One region of the Ureibacillus sp. MALMAid1270 genome, then DNA from elsewhere that is predicted to be linked to it. Evidence: riboswitches for the same ligand, from Rfam matches in the RefSeq annotation. Region 1 holds a riboswitch; each other region holds the start of a gene.
The links. Region 1 has a riboswitch for S-adenosylmethionine ahead of metA (homoserine O-acetyltransferase MetA). Riboswitches for the same ligand answer to the same signal wherever they lie in the genome.

Region 1 (2,208 bases):
TTTTGTTCCATAAGGATAGACAAACAAACCCAAAATAGTTAAAAGCGAATGTTTCAATTAGATCGAAACATTCGCTTTACTATTAAATATGATATTCAATTGAATCATCTTCATTTTCATCAACATAATGCCAATCATATGGTGTTTCTTGGTATACGTAGTAGTTTAGCCAGTTATAGAATAATAAATGAGAATGTGCTCTCCAAGTGTTTTTCGGAGCTTTAGTCGGATCATCATTTGGGAAGTAGTTTACTGGTATATCAACTGGTTCACCTTTTGCAACATCTCGGTGGTACTCATCTGCTAAAGTTGTAGCATCGTATTCTAAATGTCCTGTAATCATAATATGTTTTGTATCTTTTGATTGGATGATAAATGCCCCAGCATCATCAGAGTAACTAAGTAAACGTAAATCTGGATGATTGCGAATTTCATTTAGCGACACATCAGTATGTCTTGAATGTGGTGCTAGGAATTCATCACTAAATCCGCGCACTAAATCAACTGTTAGATCAGTAATTACGTGTGCATAGATCCCCGAACATTTTTTAGGTAATTCAAATTTTCCAATTCCAAATAGATGGTACAAGGCTGCTTGAGCTCCCCAGCAAATATACATATTCGATGTAACATTTACTTTTGCCCAATCCATCACGCGTGTTATTTCATTCCAATAATTCACATCTTCAAATTCCATACGTTCAACTGGTGCACCTGTAATAATCATACCGTCGAAACGTCGATGTTTGATTTCATCGAATGTTTTATAAAACATTTCTAGATGAGATTTTGAAACATTTTTTGATGTATATGTAGCGGTATTTAAGAATGTTACATTTGTCTGTAAAGGAGTGTTCCCTAACAGTCGTAAAAGTTGTAATTCTGTTTTCTCTTTTTCTGGCATTAAGTTGAAAACTAGTATGTTTAATGGACGTATTTCTTGTGAACTTGCTCGATCTTCTTCCATGACGAAAATCTTTTCTTCTCTTAAAATCTCGCCAGCAGGTAGATTTTTAGGTATATTAATTGGCAATTGTATTCCCCCACTTCTTAAATTTTGGTCGGATTTCACCATGGTTCAAATATTTGTATATAAAAAAACCCCCTCATTCCAGCAAGAGAATGAGAGGGTATGTTTCCATTATCGCGCTCTCTTATCTCTCAAGACATACGTCTTGCTGGAAGTAGCACCTTTCTAACAAAGTTAGAGGTTGCTGAAGCTTCATAGGGCCATTTCCCTCTGCTTCTCTTGATAAGATTTGATGAAATTAAAGTAATAGTATCATGAATTGAAAATGTTTGCAATATTCTATATTATTTTCCTTCTAATATCTTTTCTTTCCAAGTTGCACTTTCATTTTGAATTATTTCTTTTTCAATTACGGAATCCCATTTATTTAATAATGTATTCCAAATACGAGGATAGATTTTATCAGTTTGTTCATTGTAAATTAACAACTCAATACAAGGGATATCGTTAATTTGTTCATATTGGATTTCTTCAAAACTTGTAATAAATATCGGATCTGATTTTCCTTCATCTTCTTCATCTGTATAGTCCAAGGATTGAATTTCTTTTATTAATAATTCACTTGAAATAGAAGGTTGCTCACTTTGTTGATAATAACGATATATTTGTTCTGGAAAATCCTCAAACTCGAGTACTTCTTCCAAATCACCAGTTAAAAAGTGTTCATGGGTTGAACTATATATAAGTTCAACTGAGGTAATATCTTGTTCCTCCTCATACACTCCACTTTCTAACTGAGCCTTTCCCTTTTCCGTAATTTCGTAACCTTGTTCGTTTCGTTCAATCAGTTTCATCTTTTCCATCTTCGATAATAAATCTTGAACAAACAGTTGCTCGACTAATAATATTTCACTAATTTGTGAGGCATTATGGAAATGAGCTTTTTGAACCGTAATTAGCAACATTTTCATTAAAATATCCATCTGCCTACGGAGCACTGGTTTATACGAAACTTGGATTGTATGAACAGGTAAACACCATATAGTTGATTCGAAGCATTTTTCGTTTGGTTGTAATTGAGCTGTAAATTTTTCTAGTAATGATTGTAGTTTCATAAGACCGTATTACCCCAGTTAATTATTAATAAAATAGCGGTACCCTTTTTGCTCTTTAACGGTTTCTAATAGATTACGATACATCTCTTGTGTTTCTTTCTTTTTCGGTCGATTTGTAAACAT
Region 2 (2,208 bases), on a different contig from region 1:
CTAAATGTTTCAATGCCTCTTCTACTTTCGAATCTGTACCGTCTATTTGGATAATTAGTGTTCCTAAAGGACCTTTTGCAGTTTGTGATATGCTTCCATGTACTATATTTACTTCCACATCAAATTCTTTTATTAGATGTGAAATAATCGGTTGTTCGGATTTATTTCCGATAAACGATAACTTAACAATTTTACCTGTAGAATAATTTGTAAGTATTTGTTCAATCGAAACTTTAGCTTCTTTTTTACCTGAAACTTGCATAACGAAGTTTTTCGTAATTGGCGCTTGTGGGTTTTGGAACACTTGTAATACTTCACCCTGTTCTACAATTTGGCCGGCTTCCATTACGGCAACACGGTGACAAATCTTACGAATAACATGCATCTCATGGGTAATTAAGACGATTGTTAGCCCTATGCGCTTATTAATATCGAGCAATAGCTCTAAAATTTGATCTGTCGTTTCTGGATCCAGCGCACTTGTCGCTTCATCACAAAGTAAAACTTCAGGATTATTTGCTAGTGCTCTTGCAATACCAACACGTTGCTTTTGTCCTCCAGATAATTGAGATGGGAAGGATTTTTCTCTTCCTGACAAACCAACTAAGTCAATTAACTCTTTTACTCGTTTTGCACGATCTTCCTTTTTCACCCCAGCAATCTCTAAAGGAAAAGAGATATTCTCTTCAACTGTTCTTGACCAAAGAAGATTAAAGTGTTGGAAGATCATACTTATTTTTTGACGAGCAGCTCTTAATTTATTGCCCGAGATTGATGAAATCTCTTGACCATTCACAACAACTGTTCCACTTGATGGCTTTTCTAAACCATTTAACAGACGAATTAACGTACTTTTACCTGCACCACTGTAACCGATAATCCCGAAGATTTCTCCTTGTTTAATAGTAAGGTTCACATCTTTCACAGCAGTGATTACGCCATTGTCCGTTTTATATAGTTTTTCTATATTTTTCAACTCAATCATGATTGATCTCCTTTAACTAGACGCGTTATATGTAGCGTTTCCCGTGTGCATTATTTGTAACCAAATATGAAACTACCATTATTCATATCGACTTACTAACAATTAACAACATTAGGGTACCTGTGATGTTATTGATTCAATCATCACTCTTTTTTTATATGATTTTCATACTTCACTAACTTGAAGTTGAACGAATTATTTAAAATAAAAACCCTTCTACATCAATAAGTAGAAGGGTTTGATTACACAATGAAAAATCATGATCCTTCTCTTATCTATCAAAGTTAGAAACTTTGAGTGACTTGGCACCTTTTCACACAGTGATGGTTGCCGGGCTTCATAGGGCACTTCCCTCCGCCGCTCTTTATAAGAGTTGTCGTTCGTTTTATTTATTATGAAAGTTACTTTATCATGGATATTTATACACGTCAATCTATTTTTTTAACTTTTCATAAATATTTTGAACAGACTGAAAAGCATAAACTTTTTCTGTAACAATTCCGTCACGACTTATTAACAGGCATGGAACACTTTCAATCTGATGTTCCATAGCCAAATCCTCTAGAAAATTGATGTTTGCTTTACCGATTGGGACATCTGTGATGACGTTCTTAATCACTTCCATCATTTTGGAGGCAACTGCACATGTACCACACATTGGTGTATATAAATAAAAGGCAGCTAGCTCATGATCTTGCATCACTTTTTTCCATTGTTGTTGATTCCATTCTTCCATGGCACTCATCCTATACTTTACTCGTATTTTTTATTATAACAAAAATACGAAAGGGTGGCGCAAAATTCGCTTATACGAATTTTGCACCACCCTGGGTATTAATAACCACCATCGGAAAAAATCTCCGAAAAGTATTGTTTTTTAATTTGTGCGCCTTTACGAGATGTATTATGCACTTCATCCTCATTAAACTAGATACCGTTTATGCACAGAGAATCGAGCTTCCCTTAATCTTTGTGCTAACAATTTACTCGGGACATTCGCGACTTCCATGTAACTTCTAGGGATCAATAAATGAACTGCTTCTGAGTAAATTCTCTTTGTTAGATTTCTAAGTCTTTCTCCAGATTTATCAGCATCAAAGAATGTATATAATTTACACTTCTCATATGGTTCAATTAGTTCCAACAGTGCATCTTCACTAATTGTCCCATTTGTGCAAACAATTTGTACATCTTCTGATAAAATAGGGGCTAATTTTAGCATA
Region 3 (2,208 bases), on a different contig from region 1:
TAAAATTTCTTTTCTTGGTTTTGCTAATTTCTTTTCAATTGGTTTTAAATTGGCCAATTTCTTTTTAACAGCTTCAATATGTTTCGGTGTAGTTCCACAGCAACCACCAATTAGTCGCACACCTTGTTTTGATAATTCAAGTGCTGCACGAGCAAAATAATCCACTTCAGATTCGTAGATTACACGTCCTTCATCTAAATCTAATAAAGAAGCGTTTGGATAAGCAGATATATACGCTTGTTCTGGAAGTTCCACCGTTTCTAATGCTTGAATTGTATGGTATGGACCTAACTTACAGTTAACACCAACTAGATCTGCCCCTAGTTTCTCAAGTTCAGTAAAAGCCTCATTCAATGTTAGCCCGTTACTTAAAACACCCACTTCTTGCATTGACACTTGGGCAATGATAGGAAGATCTGTTAAACCTCTTAGTAATTTTAAAGTTGCCGTTAGTTCTTCAAAATCATAGTAAGTTTCAAGTAAAAGGCCGTCAATTTCACCTTTAATTAAAACCTCGGCTTGCTCTTTAACAGCAGATAAAATCTCTTCTAAAGTTGTATCATTTTTTCTGACACCACGAATCCCACCGATTGAACCTACTACAAACTGACCGCCTGGTTTAGCAGCATTTTTAGCTAAACGAATGGCAGCTTCATTTATTTCAACGACTTTAGATTCAAGTCCATAACGAGCAAGTTTAATTGCATTTGCTCCATAGGTATTTGTTTGGATAATGTCTGCTCCAGCCGCTATATATTCACTATGAATCTTTTCAATCAGTTCTGGTCGTACAAGATTCATCTCTTCATGACAATAATCTAAACCGTAGGAGTATAATAGCGTTCCCATTGCTCCATCAGCAGTTAGTACTCTTGATTTTAACGCTTCTTTTAGTTTCATATATTTGACTCCTTAATTGTATAAAGTAAAAATTTAATCGGGATGTTAGCGTCCGTTGACTCCCAACTAATCATCATGGTTTTATCTAGCTGGGGGTCTTACGGACGGTTTCACCGGTATAAATAAAAGCCTTCTACTAGAATAGAAGGCTTGACATAACAAATGTGAAATTCCTTCTTATCTATCGGGTTCGACCGCTGGATTTAGCACCTTACATCTTAAATGTTGGTTGCTGAAGCATCATCGGGCCAGTCCCTCTGCTTCTCTTGATAAGAATCGTATTTATTATTGTAATAGATTAAATTTTAACTTAAAATTCTAAAAACTTCAACTTTTTTTCAAAATTAATTAATTGATTATTCAGCTTTTAGACTCGTCATAATCTTTTTAGCAGTTGTTTTACCATTATCAATACATGCACCAATTCCAACACCAAAATAAGAACATCCTGCTAACAATAGGTTAGGGTATTTGCACTCGACTTGGCTTAAAACATTTTGTAGTGCTTCATTGTGCGCTAAATCATATCTTGGCATTTGGTTAATCCATTTTGTAACATTTGCTACAACTGGTACATCCTCTACATTTATACTTAATTTAACGTCTTGAAGGGCGACTTTTATAAGCTCGTCTTCTGTCATTTGAACAATTTCTTTATATTTTGGATTTGAACTTTTATAGAATAGTCGAACAAGTAGCTTTCCATCTGATGATGTATGTTTCCATTTTCGGCTCGTCCATGTAGATGCGTCACAAACTAAATCACTATTATGAGAAACAATACATCCTGTACCATCAGCAGGAAGAACAGAATCTGGTAGGTCAAATCCTAAATAGATTGTAATTGCCGAAGCGTTTGTAAACTTTCCTAAGTATTGATCTAGTTCTGCATCATCTAGCAAAGTTTGTACTACTTGATTTGGTAAAGCCAATACGACTACGTCAGCTTGTAAAGTTTCACCATTTGAAAAGGCTACTTCATATCCGCTATTTGTCTTTTTAATATTTTTCGTTTCTCTATTTTTATAAATTTCTACTTCTGGTAGCGCCTCTTCTAAATGAATAATCAATTGAGATAATCCTCTTTTAAAAGAAACAAATTTTTTATTTGAACTGCTTTCAAACTTTGCACGGTTTGCTTCAAAGCCTTTCATAATGCTTCCATACTCATTTTTATAGTCGACTAAATAAGGTAGTGTTGAATTCAGTGATAACTCGTATAAGTTTCCTGAGTAAACACCTGAAAGAACTGGCGCAATTTGTTTCCGAACAATTTCTTCACCTAAAAAATATTCTAGAAACTCACCG

Region 2: another riboswitch for S-adenosylmethionine. It lies ahead of ACOQFO_RS05330 (methionine ABC transporter ATP-binding protein); the one in region 1 lies ahead of metA (homoserine O-acetyltransferase MetA).
Region 3: another riboswitch for S-adenosylmethionine. It lies ahead of ACOQFO_RS10550 (bifunctional homocysteine S-methyltransferase/methylenetetrahydrofolate reductase); the one in region 1 lies ahead of metA (homoserine O-acetyltransferase MetA).

Annotation. Positions count from the first base shown of each region.
Region 1 covers NZ_JBMIRP010000078.1:20,833-23,040, reverse strand. The annotation lists gene ACOQFO_RS10030 (hypothetical protein) at 1-38, shown strand, start outside; gene metA (homoserine O-acetyltransferase MetA) at 83-1,033, opposite strand; SAM riboswitch class I at 1,152-1,259, opposite strand; gene ACOQFO_RS10020 (hypothetical protein) at 1,315-2,085, opposite strand; gene ACOQFO_RS10015 (AAA domain-containing protein) at 2,104-2,208, opposite strand, start outside.
Region 2 covers NZ_JBMIRP010000043.1:1,500-3,707, reverse strand. The annotation lists gene ACOQFO_RS05330 (methionine ABC transporter ATP-binding protein) at 1-985, opposite strand, end outside; SAM riboswitch class I at 1,254-1,358, opposite strand; gene ACOQFO_RS05325 (thioredoxin family protein) at 1,419-1,721, opposite strand; gene ACOQFO_RS05320 (toprim domain-containing protein) at 1,908-2,208, opposite strand, start outside.
Region 3 covers NZ_JBMIRP010000080.1:7,712-9,919, forward strand. The annotation lists gene ACOQFO_RS10550 (bifunctional homocysteine S-methyltransferase/methylenetetrahydrofolate reductase) at 1-900, opposite strand, end outside; SAM riboswitch class I at 1,075-1,176, opposite strand; gene hemG (protoporphyrinogen oxidase) at 1,257-2,208, opposite strand, start outside.